3 regions of the Duganella sp. GW821-FHT07F09 genome follow, and region 1 is predicted to be linked to each of the others. Evidence: predicted binding sites of a transcription regulator. Region 1 holds the regulator's gene; each other region holds the start of a gene.
What was found. Region 1 encodes HrcA, which represses chaperone genes, less so after heat shock. Its sites were predicted from a motif close to TTAGCACTCNNNNNNNNNGAGTGCTAA; they were not measured.
Positions count from the first base shown of each region.

Region 1 (5,726 bases):
AGGACGCCGACTGCGTGCTGGCCATGTACCACGACCAGGGCCTGCCGGTCCTGAAATACGCCACGTTCGGCCAGGGCGTCAACATCACGCTCGGCCTGCCGTTGATCCGCACCTCGGTCGACCACGGCACGGCGCTCGACCTGGCCGCGCAAGGGCTCGGCCTGGCCGACTGCGGCAGCATGGAGGCGGCCATCGCCACCGCGCTGGCGATGGCCGACGCCGTCGCCGGCCTTTAAAATTCACTCGATAAAAGAACAACCATGAAACACGTAGCCCGCAAACGCTTTGGCCAGAACTTCCTGCACGACAAATACGTCCTGTCGAGCATCACCGAGGCGATCGCGCCGGCGCCGGACGACGCCATGGTCGAGATCGGCCCCGGCCTGGGCGCCATGACCGAGCAGCTGATGCGCACGCTCAAGATGATGCACGTCGTCGAGCTCGACCGCGACCTGGTCGCCCGCCTGGAAAAGACCTACAACCCGGCCAAGCTGACCATCCACGCCGGCGACGCGCTCAAGTTCGACTACGGCACGATCCCGGTGCCGGAAGGGCAGAAGCTGCGCATCGTCGGCAACCTGCCGTACAACATCTCCAGCCCGTTGCTGTTCCACCTGGCCACGTTCGCGCCGCTGGTCAAGGACCAGCACTTCATGCTGCAAAAAGAGGTGGTCGAGCGCATGGTGGCCGAGCCGGGCAGCAAGACCTACGGCCGCCTGTCGGTGATGCTGCAATGGCGCTATGACATGTCGCTGTTGTTCGTGGTGCCGCCGGAAGCGTTCGATCCGCCGCCGAAGGTCGAATCGGCGATCGTGCGCATGATCCCGGTGGCCGAGCAGCTGCCGTGCGACGGCCCGACCTTGGAAGCGGTGGTATTGAAGGCGTTCTCGCAGCGGCGCAAGGTGATCCGCAACTGCCTGGCCGGCATGTTCACGGAAGCGCAGATCGTCGCAGCGGGCATCGACCCGACGCACCGTCCGGAAACGGTCGGGCTGGCCCAGTACGTCGCCCTCGCCAACCTGCTCAAATAACCCCCACCACCCCGGGGTCAGTGCCGACATTCGGACACGACCTCGTCCTTAGAACCAGCGGTAAGGTTGAGTCCGTGTCCGAATGTCGGACCTGACCCCGCTGTTATTTACAGAACGACAGGCAAAAAAAAGCCCGCTGGTTAAAGCGGGCTAAATCCAATTCCTTTGCAAGAAGTGGAGGAGACAAGTACAGTATGCTGCGTCGCGGCATATCACGCCACTTTATTTTTCACATATCAAACATCAGATATGTGAATATCTGTCGTCTCCCCTTCCGCTTTATTTCGGATTGCACTGCACCAGCAGATTGGTCACGGCGGCCTCGCCCATGACGCCCACGCCATTTTTCACCGTGCAGGTGATGTCGGCCGAGGTCAGGGTGGCGTCCGGATGGATCGTCACGCCATACGCCTGGCCGTCCGCCACGGTGGTGGGGAACGCGAAATCGCCGGCGCCGCTGCCATCCGCCGGGCTGGTCAGGGTGACCGCGCCGCCGGCCGAGCCGTTCAACAGGGTCACGGTGCGGTTAGCGACGGCGGTCGCGCCGGACGCGGGAACCTGGAACAGGCCGGTGAACTGGCCACCCACCGTGTAGACCCTGCGCGCACACGCGATCCCCACCGAGATCGATACCGTCTGGCCGGCCGAACCGGTGTTGATGGAGGTGAACTGGCAGACCATATGTTCAGGCTGCTGGGCGAAGCCGACGTTGTAGCTGGTGCCGTAGCCGATCTGGCGCGGGAAGGTGAAGGTGGTCGCGCCGGCCGGCACGGAAATGGTTTCGCCGCCATTGGTCAGCATCAGTCCCGGCGTGGCCAGCCCGCTAATCGTGCCCTGCACCGAGTACTGCGCCTTGCCGCCGCAACCGGCCACCAGGGCCGCCGCCACGCTCACCGCCAGGATGGCGCCCAGATACGATAATTTCATGTAATTCTCCAAAGATTTAGCAGACGCGCGCGGCGCGTTTATTTTGCGACGCAAGTGATGACCAACTTGTCGTAGTTACCAGCAGGCATCAGGCCGGTGCTGGGGGCCGCGACCGTGCAGGTCCGGCTGGCCGGCTGCGCCAGCACGGTCACGCCGAACGGCGAGCCGTCGCCGACGAAGCTGGCAAAGGAGAACAGCACGTCGCCGCCGGCGACGGTCGTCGATGGCGCGACATACACGGTGTCCGGTCCGTTGGCCAGGGTTACGCCGTCGGTGTTGCCGGCCACGCCGTCGTCGGCCAGGCCCTTCACCACGCCGCCGAGCACCCAGGGGTTGACCTGGCAGCTGATCTGCACGCGGACGGACGTGAAGACGTTGGCCTTGTTGATGTTGTCCGTGGCGATGCATTTGGCGCCGGTTGGCTGCGTGTCGATGTCGACGTTGAAATTCTCGTCGGTCGCCAGGTAGCGGGTGAAAAGGAAGCTGTTCGCGCCGCTGGCGACGGTCAGTTTTTCGCCGGTGTTCTTGTTGATCAGCACCAGGCCGGGCTTGGTCAGGCCGTTGATGCTGCCCGCCAGTTGCAGGTTACCGTCATTGCCGCCGCCGCAGGCGCTCAGAATCACGGCACACAGCAGGGCCAGGCCCGCACGCGGATACACACTTTTCATAAAATCTTCTCCAAAACGAATAGGGCCGGCAGCACGCACGGGTGCAGCATCTTACACGGATTTGCCCCGTATTTTAGTGCATTTGGTAACACCAGTGCCCCCAATGGATGTAACAGCTTGTTAGGGACGCGTCGGGACGCGCACGGCGACGGCGCCCGATCGGTGCGACAATAGCCCGGAGTCCACTTATTTTTTCCGCCCATGACACCACGCCCACCGCAAGCCCTGCTGTTCGATCTGGACGACACCCTGTGGCCGATCGGCCCGGTCATCGCTGCGGCCGAAACCGGCTGGCATGCCTGGCTGGCCGAGCGCGCGCCGGCCGTCACCGGCAAGTATTCGGTCGAGGCGCTGCGCGCGCTGCGCCTGGCGCTGCTGGAAAAACAGCCGGAGCTGACGGCCGACCTGTACCGGCTGCGCCGTGTCGCGCTCGAGGCGGTGTTCGCCGAGACCGGCGAGGACACGGCCCACATCGACGGCGCGATGCAACACTTCAACGTGCTGCGCAACGCTGTCACCCTGTTCGACGACGTGGCGCCCGTGCTCGCCGAGCTGGGCGGCATGCTGCGGCTGGGCGTGATCACCAACGGCAACGCCGACCTTGAAGTCATCGGCCTGCACCACCATTTCGAGGTGGCGCTGGCCTCGGCCCGCTTCGGCGTCGCCAAGCCCGACCCGTCCATCTTCCTGGCCGCCTGCGAGGCGATGGGCGTGGCGCCGGCCGACGCGGTCTATGTCGGCGACGACCTGCGCCTGGACGTGCGCGGCGCGCAGGCGGTGGGCATGCGGGCGGTGTGGATGAACCGCACCGGCAGCACCGCCCACCTCGACGCCGGCATCGCGCCGGACGCCATTTGCGCCGATTTCCACGCGCTGCTGGCATGGGTGAGGCAACAACTGGGTGATTGATGTCACACGACAGCCCCCGGCCGGCGCGGAGCGTGCATAATAGACAAATACGGCAACTCTCGGCAAATAAGATATACAGTATGCAACTCGACACACGCGCTCAAACCCTGCTCAAAGCCCTGGTGGAACGCTATATCGCGGACGGCCAGCCGGTCGGCTCGCGCGCGCTCTCCAAGATCTCCGGCCTTGACCTGTCGCCGGCGACGATCCGCAACATCATGGCCGACCTCGAGGAGCTCGGCTATGTCGCCAGCCCGCACACCTCGGCCGGCCGGGTGCCGACGCCGCGCGGCTACCGTATCTTTGTCGATACCTTGCTGACGGTGCAACATCTGGACGAGCAATCGGTCGAGGGCCGCATGCGCCTGCAAGCGCCGCAGCCGCAGAAAATGATTTCCAACGCGGCGCAGATGCTGTCGTCGCTGTCGCAGTTCGCCGGCGTGGTGCTCAGCCCGCGCCGCGAATCGGTGTTCCAGCAGATCGAATTCCTGCGGCTGGGGGAGAAGCGCATCCTGCTGGTGATCGTCGGCCCCACCGGCGACGTGCAAAACCGCCTGCTGCTGACCGATGTCGATTACAGCCCCACGCAGCTGATCCAGTCGGCCAACTACATCAACCAGAACTACGGCGGCCTGGCCTTCGACGAGGTGCACACGCGATTGCAGACCGAGGTACGCCAATTGCGCGACGACATGGGCCGGCTGATGCAGGCGGCGGTGGAGGCGGGCAGCGAGGCGATGGCGGACAACTCGGACGACATGGTCATCGCCGGCGAGCGCAACCTGCTGTCGGTGAGCGATTTGTCGTCGAACATGACGTCGCTGCGGCAGATGTTCGACATGTTCGAGCAAAAGACGGGCTTGATGCAGCTGCTCGACGTGTCGAGCAAGGCCAGCGGTGTGCAGATTTATATCGGCGGAGAATCGAGCCTGGTGCCGATGGACGAGATGAGCGTGGTGACCGCGCCGTACATGGCCAACGGCAAGATCGTCGGCACCCTGGGGGTGATCGGCCCCACCCGCATGGCCTATGAGCGCGTGATACCGATCGTCGATATCACGGCCAAGTTGTTGTCGAACGCCCTGAGTCATAATTGACACCGATAGCGTATCTGACCACGTAGGGCGGATTAGCGCAGCGTAATCGGCCATGCATGCATGCCGGCGGCTCAAAGATGGCCGATTACGGCGTGCCGCCTAATCCGCCCTACGTGTTTTCGTGGTTTTACGCGGCGATTACGGCCGGTGCGGGCAGGCCGTCTTGATGCAATTGCCATAAATCGCCAGCGCGTGCTCGGCGATCTTGAAGCCGCGCTCCTTGGCGACCATCTGCTGGCGCGTTTCGATCTCTTCGTCGAAGAACTCCTCTACCCGGCCGCAGTCCAGGCACACCAGGTGGTCGTGGTGCGATCCCTCGTTGAGCTCGAAGATGGCCTTGCCGGTTTCAAAGTGGTTGCGGTTCAGCAGGCCGGCCTGTTCGAACTGGGTCAGCACGCGGTAGACGGTGGCCAGGCCGACGTCCATATTGTCGGCCAGCAGGATCTTGTAGACATCCTCGGCCGTCAGGTGGCGGACGTCGCTGTTCTGGAAGATGTCCAGGATTTTAAGGCGAGGCAGGGTGGCTTTGAGGCCGCTGGCCTTCAGATCGGTTGGATTGTTACCCATGTTGGACACTCTTATTCTGGTTGGCGATAGCTAGCCCACAGTTTAACGCACTCCGCGCCGCGCCGCACTCATTGCCTCCACTTATTGCGGCCTTTATCGCGGCCCTTATTGCGGCATCGGCGGGCGGACCGCGTTTGCAAACATTTACACTTGCGCCTTGCAAAACAAGGACATATCCCGGGTTTTACAGGATAATGCTGTCACTTCGCGTGCCCGCGCGGCCCCATCTCGCACCATGTGCTTTATGATATAGCGTTTTTCGGCATTTCCGCTCGACCAGATTGAGGACACTTATGCGCGTCACCCCGGCTTTATTGCAGTCTTTGTCGCACCGTTTTACCCGCCGTGCTCCGTTGCTCGCAGGCGCCGTCTGCGTCGCGCTGGCCGCCGGCGGCTGTGCTTCCAACACCACCTTGGGCGAGAAATCGAACCAGGTCAAGGAAACCGGGATCACCCTGGACGCCAGCAAGGGCGCGCAAACGACCACCATCACCCCGCTGCAAAAGTTCATGTGGTTCTTCTCGCCA
Region 1 is NZ_JBWKQJ010000012.1:67,533-73,258, forward strand. It holds gene pdxA (4-hydroxythreonine-4-phosphate dehydrogenase PdxA) at 1-236, shown strand, start outside; gene rsmA (16S rRNA (adenine(1518)-N(6)/adenine(1519)-N(6))-dimethyltransferase RsmA) at 261-1,031, shown strand; gene AC07P1_RS27205 (hypothetical protein) at 1,311-1,958, opposite strand; gene AC07P1_RS27210 (hypothetical protein) at 1,997-2,626, opposite strand; gene AC07P1_RS27215 (HAD family hydrolase) at 2,828-3,535, shown strand; gene hrcA (heat-inducible transcriptional repressor HrcA) at 3,616-4,632, shown strand; gene fur (ferric iron uptake transcriptional regulator) at 4,771-5,199, opposite strand; gene AC07P1_RS27230 (outer membrane protein assembly factor BamE) at 5,493-5,726, shown strand, end outside.

Region 2 (5,726 bases), on a different contig from region 1:
CCCGATCTCCGATCCGCGCAATCCGGCGGTGTCGCTCGACAAGTACATCGACTACTTCGACGGCACGATGAATTCGCCATCGCTGCGCGCCGTGCCGCAGAAGTACCAGGACGGCGCCGGCAAGCTGCAAACCGACACGCGCGACCTGGCCAACGGCCGCCATCTCGAATACGGCAATATCGGTGTGCGCTACGAGGGTGAACTCGGCAAATGGCAACTGTCGGCCAAGGGCGGCATGACCAAGGGCAGCCTGGACTTCGACGCGTTTTACTCGACCTCGAACCCGGCCGACGCCACCCAGTTCGCCAATGGCTTCATGAACGCCGCCAAGGCCGCGTTCGGGCCGGTCAACCGTTTGGGCTACGCCATCGCCGGCACCAATGGCGCGCAGGTGTACAACCCGGCGGATGCCTCCGGCCTGGTGATGCAGGCGCAGTATCGCGGCGCCGGGTCCGATTTCTATTCCAACCAGGCCGACGTCAATATCACCCGCAACTTCCAGACCGGCCTGGGCAACCACGACGTCAAGCTCGGCGTGTACGGCAGCGGCTACGGCCAGACCAGCAAGACCGTCTACAACGACATGCTGATCGAGGTGCAAGGCAAACCGCGCACGCTCGACCTGCTTGCCTATTCGGCCTCCGGCGCGGTGCTCGGCTCGGTCACCGACAACGGCGTGCTGCGCTACACCACCACCCTGAACCAGGGCGATGTCGACGCCAAAATGGGCGCGCTCTATCTGAACGACACGTGGGAAGTGTTCGACGGCCTGCGCCTCGACGGCGGCGTGCGCAAGGAACGCTATCACTACGACGGCTACGCCTTGCTGACCAAGCAGCTCAACCTGGGCGACGCGGCCACCCTGGCCGACGACACCACGCGCGCTTTCACCGGCGCACGGCAGGAGCACAAGTACAACTTCAACACCGTCAACTGGACGCTCGGCGCCAACTACGACTTCTCGCAGCGCTTCGGCGGCTACGCGCGGGTGTCGCACCTGGAGGTGCCGCCATCGATGCAGGTGGCCTCCTCGGTCGATCCGCTGGTGCTGACCACCAAGGCGGACCAGTATGAAGTGGGCTTCAAGATGGCCGCGGGCCGCTCCTACCTGTACGTGACCGGCTTCTACACGCAATTCGATCCGCTCAACGCCTCGTTCACGGCCTTCAACCCGGTCACGGGGCGCAACGACCAGACCGTGCCGTTCTTCGGCAAGGCGGTGGTGCGCGGCGCCGAGTTCGACGGCGCCTGGCACCTGACGGAGCGCTTCTCCATCAATGGCTCGCTGACCGTCCAGGACCCGCAATACCGCAACTTCGTCAGCGCCACCGGCGCCGATCCGTCCAGGGTGGTCGGCAACCAGATCATCCGCGAGCCCAAGGTGTTCGGCAATATCCGTCCCAACTTCAATTTCAACGTCGGCGACAAGCTGGTCGAGCTGTACGGCAGCTATGCCTACACGGGCAAGCGCTACGTCGACTTCTTCGAGGCCACCGCGATGCCGGCTTATCACTCGATCGGCGCCGGCTTCTCGGTCAGCCAGGGCGACTGGCGGTTGCAGATCGTCGGCGACAACCTGACCAACGCCAAGGGCATCACCGAAGGCAACACCCGTACCGATGCGCTGGCCGGACAGGGTACCAAGGAAGCGATTTACGGACGTCCGGTATTCGGCCGCAGCGCCCGTCTGATATTGAGCAAGGCATGGTGAGCGCGATGTTCAAGAAAACCCTGATCGCCGTTTCCCTGCTCATGATCCAGCAGGCGCAGGCCGCCCCGGTGCGCGACAAGCACTGGGCGCTGCTGGCCAATCAATTGTTCCCCGCGCTGGTGGACCTGGGCGCCGCCCGGCCCGCCGTCACGGCGCCGGCCGCGCGCCGCGCGCGCATCGACGCCTGCCAGCAGGACACCGCCTGCGTGCTGGGCGCGAGCCTGTGGACCGACGCCGAAATCAACGACTTCGCGTCCCGGGCCGCGAAGGTGCCCGCCACCGCATGGCGCAAATCCACGCTGGCCGACGACGGCGCGCAGGCCCAGGTGACGCGCGAACTGCGCGGACTGAACAGCATCATCCAGGTGTACGGCCAAGGATTGGCCTCGCGCTATCCGTTGGTCGACGGCCCGATCGACACGCCCGGCAGCACCTTGTTCAACGCCGCCGTCAAGGACGCGCTGGCGCTGGCCAAGGCCGGCGAGGACGATCCCGTGCTGCCGCCGGACCCCGGCTTGCCGCTGGCGCTCGCCCTGCTCGACGCCAACGACCGCGCCGACGCCGTCGCCTTCGAGCCGCTGGACCTGGCCCACAACGGCGGCGCGCTGGGCCGCTCGGGCATCATCGACTGGAAACTGTACCGCTATTCGGCGATCATCATTCCAGGCATCGGGCCGGAAAACGTGGGCATGGCGCTGAGCGCGCGCGGCAAGTGGAACGTGCGGCTGGCGGCCAAGCGCTTCGCCGACGGCGAGGCGCCGTTCATCATCTTCAGCGGCGCCTCGGTTCATCCGAAGGGTACGCGCTTCGTGGAGGCGGTGGAGATGCGCAAGGCGCTGATCGAACGCTTCGGCGTGCCGGCCGAGGCCATCATCATCGAGCCGTATGCGCGCCACACCACGACCAACCTGCGCAACGTGACGCGCCGGCTGGTCGCGATGGGCGCGCCGCTGGACAAGGACAGCCTGATCGTCACTTACACCAACCAGAGCCGCTACATCGAAAGCCAGGAGTTCGCCTCGCGCAACCTGAAGGAGCTGGGCTACCTGCCGGGCACCGTCGGCGCGCGCCTGTCGCCGACCGAGCTGACGTTCCGGCCATCCGCCAAGTCGCTGCGCATCGATCCGGCCGACCCGCTGGACCCCTGATCCCCTCGGAACGCCGCGCGCCAAGGGCGCGGCGTTCCGATTCGTAGTCAGCTTTACAACATTCCCCTTCTTTTTTGCGCCTTCTCAAGGTATGCGCCTTGAAATACGGTTGGGTCGTCCCTATAATTGGCACTCGTTCCGAGAGAGTGCTAACAGCGCCCTCGACAACTTTCCGTTGTGGCAATCTGAGCATTTAGGCATGATCGGCACAACAACAAACTGTACCAATGCTAATTAAGGAGTTTTGTATGAACCTTCGCCCTTTGAACGATCGCGTAATCGTCAAACGCCTCGACCAGGAAACCAAAACTGCGTCCGGCCTGATCATCCCTGATGCGGCCGCTGAAAAACCGGATCAAGGCGAAGTGCTCGCCGTCGGCAATGGCAAGATTCTCGAAGACGGCAAAGTCCGTCCGCTGGATGTCAAAGTAGGCGACCGCGTTCTGTTCGGCAAATACGCCGGCCAAACCGTCAAAGTTGACGGTCAAGAACTGATGGTCATGCGCGAAGAAGACATCATGGCAATCGTCGTCAAGTAAATCTACTTGGCACGCGGTTCCACTCATCACCTAATTCTGGAGAAACAACATGGCAGCTAAAGAAGTAATCTTCGGCGACGCAGCGCGCGCCAAAATGGTCGAGGGCGTCAACATCCTGGCCAACGCCGTTAAAGTCACCCTGGGCCCGAAAGGCCGCAACGTCGTGCTGGAACGTTCGTTCGGCGCCCCTACCGTCACCAAGGACGGCGTGTCGGTCGCTAAAGAAATCGAACTGAAAGACAAGCTGCAGAACATGGGCGCGCAAATGGTCAAGGAAGTTGCTTCCCGCACCAGCGACAACGCCGGCGACGGCACCACCACCGCCACCGTGCTGGCCCAGGCCATCGTGCGCGAAGGTATGAAGTTCGTTGCCGCCGGCATGAACCCTATGGACCTGAAGCGCGGCATCGACAAGGCGGTCGCCGCCACCGTCGAGCAGATCGCCATCATCGCCCGTCCTTGCACCACCACCAAGGAAATCGCCCAGGTCGGTTCGATCTCGGCCAACTCGGACGCATCGATCGGCGAGCGCATCGCTGAAGCGATGGAAAAAGTCGGCAAGGAAGGCGTCATCACCGTTGAAGACGGCAAGTCGCTGAACGACGAGCTGGACATCGTTGAAGGTATGCAGTTCGACCGCGGCTACCTGTCGCCATACTTCATCAACAACCCGGAGAAGCAAGTCGCGATCCTGGAAAATCCATTCGTCCTGCTGTGCGACAAGAAAATCTCGAACATCCGCGATCTGCTGCCGGTACTGGAACAAGTCGCCAAAGCCGGCCGTCCACTGCTGATCATCGCCGAAGACATCGAAGGCGAAGCACTGGCGACCCTGGTTGTGAACAACATCCGCGGCATCCTGAAAACCTGCGCCGTCAAGGCCCCGGGCTTCGGCGACCGTCGCAAGGCCATGCTGGAAGACATCGCGATCCTGACCGGCGGTCAAGTGGTTGCTGAAGAAGTCGGCCTGACCCTGGAAAAAATCACGCTGGAAGAGCTGGGCCAAGCCAAGCGTATCGAAGTCGGCAAGGAAAACACCATCGTCATCGACGGTGCGGGCCAGGCCGAAGGTATCGAAGGCCGCGTCAAACAAATCCGCGTGCAGATCGAAGAAGCGACCTCGGACTACGACCGTGAGAAACTGCAAGAGCGCGTGGCCAAACTGGCCGGCGGCGTTGCAGTGATCAAAGTCGGTGCCGCCACCGAAGTTGAAATGAAAGAAAAGAAAGCCCGCGTTGAAGATGCACTGCACGCTACCCGCGCCGCAGTGGAAGAAGGCATCGTGCCAGGCGGCGGCGTAGCCCTGCTGCGCGCCCGCGCTTCGATCACCGTCAAAGGCGACAACCCGGACCAGGACGCAGGTATCAAGATCGTTCTGCGCGCCATGGAAGAGCCACTGCGCATGATCGTGCAAAACGCCGGCGAAGAAGCTTCGGTCGTCGTTGCCGCGGTTCTGGCAGGCACGGGTAACTACGGTTACAACGCCGCCAACGGCACCTATGGCGACATGGTTGAAATGGGCGTGCTGGATCCAGCCAAGGTCACCCGTTCGGCACTGCAAAACGCAGCGTCGATCGCCGGCCTGATGCTGACCACCGATTGCATGGTCGCCGAAGTCACCGAAGACAAGGCAGCCGGCGGCGGCATGGGCGGTATGGGTGGCATGGGCGGCATGGGTGGTATGGACGGCATGATGTAATTGCCGGCCGGCTCGGCTTAAGCCGAGCCAGCCTCGCTGCATGGAAAAGCCAGCTTCTTCGGAAGCTGGCTTTTTTTATGCGCCCGCCGTCTGCTACACTCGCGCTTTTTCCCCGATAGCCATGAAACCACTTGCCCTGATGTTCGCCGCCCTGCCAGTCCTCGCATCGGCGCAAACCCCGCCCGTCATCGATCAAGCCAGCCTGCCCGTCATCACGGCCGCGCCAGGCGTCACCTTGCGCGAGTTGAGCGGCAGGACCGCGCCCGCCGGTGCCCGCAGCGACAAGGTCAGCGTCGCGTTGTTTCATCTGGAACCGGGCAAGGCCAGCCCGTGGAGCCATAACAAGGAAGGCGAGGAATCGTTCTTCGTCCTCAGCGGAACCGGCGAGATCTGGACCGACGGCCACGTGCAAACGATAGGCCCGGGCTCGTACATCGTCATCCAGCCAAGCACCGTGCGCTCGATCCGCGCCAGCAAAGGCGTGCCGCTCGACTTCTACGCAATCACATCGCCGGCCTGGAGCAAGGATGACGACGTGCTGGTCACCGCGCCGGCCGGCGCGCCCAAGTAAGGGCGGCCGACGGCTGCTGCGGTCCGGCCTGTGATAGAGTTGGCAATTCCGCAACAGC
Region 2 is NZ_JBWKQJ010000001.1:1,079,154-1,084,879, forward strand. It holds gene AC07P1_RS04940 (TonB-dependent receptor) at 1-1,711, shown strand, start outside; gene AC07P1_RS04945 (YdcF family protein) at 1,717-2,859, shown strand; gene groES (co-chaperone GroES) at 3,108-3,398, shown strand; gene groL (chaperonin GroEL) at 3,448-5,097, shown strand; gene AC07P1_RS04960 (cupin domain-containing protein) at 5,219-5,668, shown strand.
Region 2: a site for HrcA is predicted at 2,986-3,012, ahead of groES (co-chaperone GroES). Genes of this name have one in related genera too.

Region 3 (5,726 bases), on a different contig from region 1:
CCGCGAGCAATTGATGGTCTGGGGCCAGCGCAACAACATTACCGTCATCTCGCAAGCGTCGGGCGACCCGGCCGCCGTGTCGTTCGACGCCGTGCAGTCCGGCAAGGCGCGCGGCCTGGACGTGGTCATGATCGACACCGCCGGCCGCCTGCCGACCCAGCTGCACCTGATGGAAGAGTTGAAGAAGGTGCAGCGCGTCATCGGCAAGGGCATGGACGGCGCACCGCACGAAACGCTGCTGGTTATCGACGGCAATACCGGGCAAAATGCGTTGGCGCAAGTGAAAGCTTTCGACGACGCCCTGAAGCTGACCGGCCTGGTGATCACCAAACTGGACGGCACCGCCAAGGGCGGCGTGCTGGCGGCGATCGCCCGCGCGCGCCCGGTGCCGGTGTATTTCATCGGCATCGGCGAAAAAATCGAAGACCTGCAGCCGTTCGTGGCCGCCGAGTTCGTCGACGCTTTGCTCCCCTAATTTGCTCGGATAACCCCCATTACATGATCGAATTCCGGAACGTCTCGAAACAATACTCCCCCGACGCGATGGCGCTGCGCGACATCTCGCTCACGGTAGAAAAAGGCGAACTGGTGTTTCTTGCCGGCCCCTCGGGCGCCGGCAAATCCACGCTGTTGAAGATGATCGCCGCCATCGAGCGGCCCACGTCCGGCCACGTCATCGTCAACGGCCAGGATATCGCCCGCATCAAGCCGGCCGCCGTGCCGTTTCTGCGCCGCAATCTCGGTCTGATCTTCCAGCAACAACGCCTGCTCAACGACCGCACCATCCTTGCCAACGTCATGTTGCCGCTGCTGGTGACGGGCGCCTCGCACCACCAGGCCGAACAACGCGCCCGCGCCGCGCTCGACAAGGTCGGCCTGGCCGACCGCGCCAACTCGCAACCGCTGGCCCTGTCCGGCGGCGAGCAGCAGCGCGTGTCGATCGCGCGCGCCATCGTCAACCGGCCGCAAGTGATCCTGGCCGACGAACCGACCGCCAACCTCGACCGTGCCAGCGCCAACAAGGTGCTCGACGCGCTCAAGGCCTTCCATTCGGTCGGCGTCACCTGCCTCATTTCCAGCCACGACGAGCAGATGCTCGACGCGGCCGCGCGCGTCATCCATCTTAACCAGGGTCAACTGGAGGTGGCGGCATGACGTACTGGTTCCGCCAACACCGTTACGCGCTGTCCGCCGCGCTGGTCCATCTGCGCCGTTCGCCGGGCAGTTTCCTGTTCAACATCATCGTGGTGGCGATCGCGCTGGCCCTGCCGTTCACGGGCGTGACCCTGCTCGACAATGTGCGTCCGATGTCCGAGCAATTGTCGGTCGATCCGGAAATCAGCGTCTTCGTCAAACAGGAAACGCCGCGCGACCAGGCCGAGGCGCTGGCCGTGCAGCTGCGCCAGACCTTGCCGGACAAGCAAGCCAAGATCATCTTCACCTCGCGTGAAAAAGCGCTGGAAAGCATGCGCGAGAAAAGCGGCCTGGCCGACGTGCTGACCACGCTGGGCGAAAATCCGCTGCCGGACAGCTATGTGCTCAAACTGGACGCCTTCCGTCTGGCGCAGTCCGGCGGCGACGTCGACCAGTTGGCCGAGCAGATCCGCGCCCTGCCCGGCGTCGACACGGTGCAGGTCGATTCGGCTTGGGTCAAGCGGCTGGCCGCGCTGCTGAATATTTTGCACCTGGGACTGCTGTTGCTGGCGGTCACCCTCGGCACGGTGGTGGTGGCCGTCATCTTCAACACCATCCGCCTGCAGGTAATGACGCAGCGGGAGGAAATCCTGGTGTCCAAGCTGATCGGCGCGACCGACAGCTTCATCCACCGGCCCTTCTATTACACCGGCGCACTGCTGGGACTGTGCGCCGGCGGACTGGCGCTGGGCGCCGTGGCGCTGGCGCTGCGCCCGTTGAACACCGCGATTGCCGAATTTGCAAGGTTGTATGCGTCCGAATTCCAGCTCGCGCCGCTGCAACCGGTGATGATGGCCTGCCTGCTGGCCCTGTCTGCCGGCCTCGGCCTGATCGCCGCGCTGCTGTCGGTGCAGCGCCACCTGTCCCGCCTGAATTAATTGCTGAGTTAATTCCGTCGGCCTTTCCGTGCGTTCGCGCACGGAAACGGTCGTCGCGCCCGCCTATCATGCAATCATCTCCCCGAACCACCATTAAGTCAGGCCTAAGCTCCGTGGCGCATGCTTGATTTATCAAAAGCCATTATTCATACCAACCCGATAGTATTTTCACTATCGTGGCGATAAAAATAAGGTGATTGGCACTCAACCGAGGAGAGTGCTAATATATGAAAACTGCAGAGTTCATAACACTCCGCAGAAATGGTAATTAAGCAATATTTTCTGTCTTTGTGGCCCTCTGGGCACTACGAGACTTGGCAATTTCGAGCGAAGGAATGAAAATGACTATGATGTCCGCACCTGCCGCGTTGGTCCCCACCAACAAGGGCGCTTTAGGACTCGGGTTCACTGGCAACCTGGGGAACCTGGACGCCTATATTTCCGCCGTCAATCGCCTGCCGATGCTGACGCACGACGATGAAATCTCGCTGGCCAAGCGCCTCAAGGACAACAACGACCTGGGCGCCGCGCAGGAGCTGGTGTTGTCGCACCTGCGCCTGGTGGTATCGATCGCCCGTGGCTATCTGGGCTACGGCCTGCCGCACGCCGACCTGATCCAGGAAGGCAATATCGGCCTGATGAAAGCCGTCAAGCGTTTCGACCCGGACCAGGGCGTACGCCTGGTGTCGTACGCGATGCACTGGATCAAGGCCGAGATGCACGAGTACATCCTGAAAAACTGGCGCCTGGTCAAAGTCGCGACGACGAAGGCGCAGCGCAAGCTGTTCTTCAACCTGCGCAGCCACAAGACCGGCCTGGACGCGATGAGCCCGGCGCAGATCGACAGCCTGGCCAAGCTGCTGGATGTCAAACGCGAAGAAGTGATCGAGATGGAAACCCGTCTGAGCGGTCGCGACATCGCGCTGGAATCGCCGAACGACGACGAGGACGACAAGTTCGCCCCGATCGCCTACCTGTCGTCCGAGCAGAGCGAGCCGACCCGCGTGCTGGAAGCGGAACAAGTCACCCGCCTGCAATCGGAAGGTCTGGAACAGGCGCTGGGCAAGCTCGATCCACGTTCGCGCCGCATCGTCGAAGCGCGCTGGCTGGCCAACGACGACGGCTCCGGCGCCACCCTGCACACGCTGGCCGACGAGTTCGGCGTATCGGCGGAGCGCATCCGCCAGATCGAATCGGCCGCGCTGAAGAAAATGAAAGGCTCGCTGGCCGCCTACGTGTAAACGTAACGGGCTGGAGCACAAAAAATGCCGCGCGGTGCGAACCGCGCGGCATTTTTATTAGGCGGCATAAATTTGCCACAGAGACACGCAGGGCGGATCAGGCGGCACGCCGTAAGCCGCCAAGCGCCGCCAAGGACTTAAGCCGCCAGCCCCTTGGCCAGCAACTCCGCCACCAACTGGTTCATATCCACACCGCGATCGGCAGCCTGCGCATTCAGCTGCGCCACCAACTCGCCATTCAGCTTGACCGCGAACGGCACCAAACCGGCCGCCTGATCGCGCCGGCGCTGCTCGCGCTTGTCGACCACCTCGGCCACTTTGCCGAAGGTCGCCGCGCTCGGCCCGGCCATCTTGCCCATCAATTTTTTGGCATCACTCTTCGCCAGGCCAGTTTTTTTCATGTCTTTAATCCAAAAATAATTCAGAGCAGACATTCTACGCAGCTTATCCACCCCGCGTGGCCCTATTTGAGCAAACCACGGCGGCATGCGGTTCGTGCGCCGTCAAAATGATACTTTTGCTAAGCTAACGGCCACTTTGCATTCAAGAGGTCGCACATGATCAAGACAATACTGCGGCAGCTGATCGTTCTGCCCTTGCTAATAGGCGTCATGGCCATGCTGTACGCCTGCGGCACCGCCAACAGCCGCGCCACGGCCGGCGCCACCGCCAACAAACCGTTCAACACAACTTACGTGCTGCAACAAGGCGCCAGCGCCGTCATCGCCCCGGCCGCCACCCAGGGCATCGCCGGCGGCGCCACCGCGCCCACCGTCAAGCTCGAGCGCGTCAACGACAGCCGCTGCCGCGTCGGCGCCGTCTGCGTCTGGGCCGGCTATATCAGCTACAGCTTCACCCTGACCAAGGCGGATGGCACGACCAGCAACTTCGTGCTGTCGGACAGCATGCCCAACGGCAAACAGAGCGTGACCCAGGACGGCCTGACCTTCGCCCTGGCCGGCGTAGAGCCGCAAGCGGTGCCCGCCAAAAATGAACCGGCGCCGGATTATCGGGTAAGCTTGAGAGTGAGCAACACGCCACCCTCGGACCCGACACCGCGCCCCTTATGACACCTCCAACCCGTCCCGCCCGCACCGTCCTCCTCTACTCCGTTATCGTCACCCTGGTCCTGCCGTCCGCGGCATGGACCAAAACCCCGGTCGCCACCGGCACCGGCGGCGCCGTCGCCACGATCAGCGAGCCGGCGTCGAAAGCGGCGCTCGCCATCCTCAACCAGGGCGGCAACGCCATCGACGCCGCCGTCGCGGCCGCCGCCACCCTGGGCGTAACCGATCCGTTCAGCTGCGGCATCGGCGGCGGCGGCTTCATGGTGATCTACCTGGCCAAGGACAAGCGCGTCATCACCATCGACCATCGCGAAACGGCGCCGGCCGGCTTCACGCCCACCGTGTTCCAGGATAACGGCGCGCCGATGAAGTTCGAGACCGTGCGCGACAGCGGCATGTCGGTCGGCGTGCCGGGCACGGTGCGCGGCTGGCACGAGGCGCTGGACCGCTACGGCTCGATGTCGTTCAAGCAGGTGCTGGCGCCGGCCATCGCGGTCGCCACCAACGGCTTCGAAGTCAGCGAGAATTTCTCGCGCATGGCGGGGGAAAACAAAACCAAGTTCGGCATGTTCCCGGCCACCGCCGCGCTGTACCTGAAAAACGGCGAGGCCATCGCGGCCGGCGGCACGCTGCGCAATCCCGGCCTGGCCAAGGCGTATCGCGAACTGGCCGCCGGCGGCGTCAAGGCTTTCTACTCGGGCAAAATGGCGCGCGCCGTGGTCGACGCGGTCAACCGGCCGGCTACGGCGCCCGGCGTGCGGGTCCGGGGCGGCAACATGACCCTGGCCGATCTGGCCAACTACGAAGCGCGCCTGCGGCAGCCGGTGCACAGCACCTATCGCGGCTACGACATCTACGGCATGCCGTTGCCCGGTTCGGGCGGCATCGCCATCGCCGAGGCGCTCAACATCCTCGAAGGCTACGACCTGAAAGCGATGCCGCGCGCGCAGGCCGAACACCTGTATCTGGAGGCGAGCCGCCTGGCCTTCGCCGACCGCAACGCCTATCTGGCCGATCCGGAATATGTCGAGGCGCCGGTCGCCGGCCTGCTGAGCAAGGACTACGCCGCGCTGCGCCGCCAGCAGATCGATCCGGCGCGGGCGCGCAGGCCGGCGCTGGCCGGCGATCCGTACCCCTTCCAGTCCGACCAGAGCGTGCCTTTGCGCCCCGCCACCGCCATCAAAATGCTGAAGGAAAGCGCGCACACCACGCACCTGACGGTGTCGGACAAGGACGGCAACATCGTCGCCTACACCTACACAATCGAAGACTGGGGCGGCAGCGGCATCGTGGTGCCGGGCTACGGCTTCCTGCTCAATAACGAGATGACCGACTTCGATTTCTCC
Region 3 is NZ_JBWKQJ010000010.1:237,801-243,526, reverse strand. It holds gene ftsY (signal recognition particle-docking protein FtsY) at 1-475, shown strand, start outside; gene ftsE (cell division ATP-binding protein FtsE) at 499-1,155, shown strand; gene ftsX (permease-like cell division protein FtsX) at 1,152-2,072, shown strand; gene rpoH (RNA polymerase sigma factor RpoH) at 2,420-3,313, shown strand; gene AC07P1_RS25310 (hypothetical protein) at 3,451-3,714, opposite strand; gene AC07P1_RS25305 (hypothetical protein) at 3,871-4,383, shown strand; gene ggt (gamma-glutamyltransferase) at 4,380-5,726, shown strand, end outside.
Region 3: a site for HrcA is predicted at 2,270-2,296, ahead of rpoH (RNA polymerase sigma factor RpoH). Genes of this name have one in related genera too.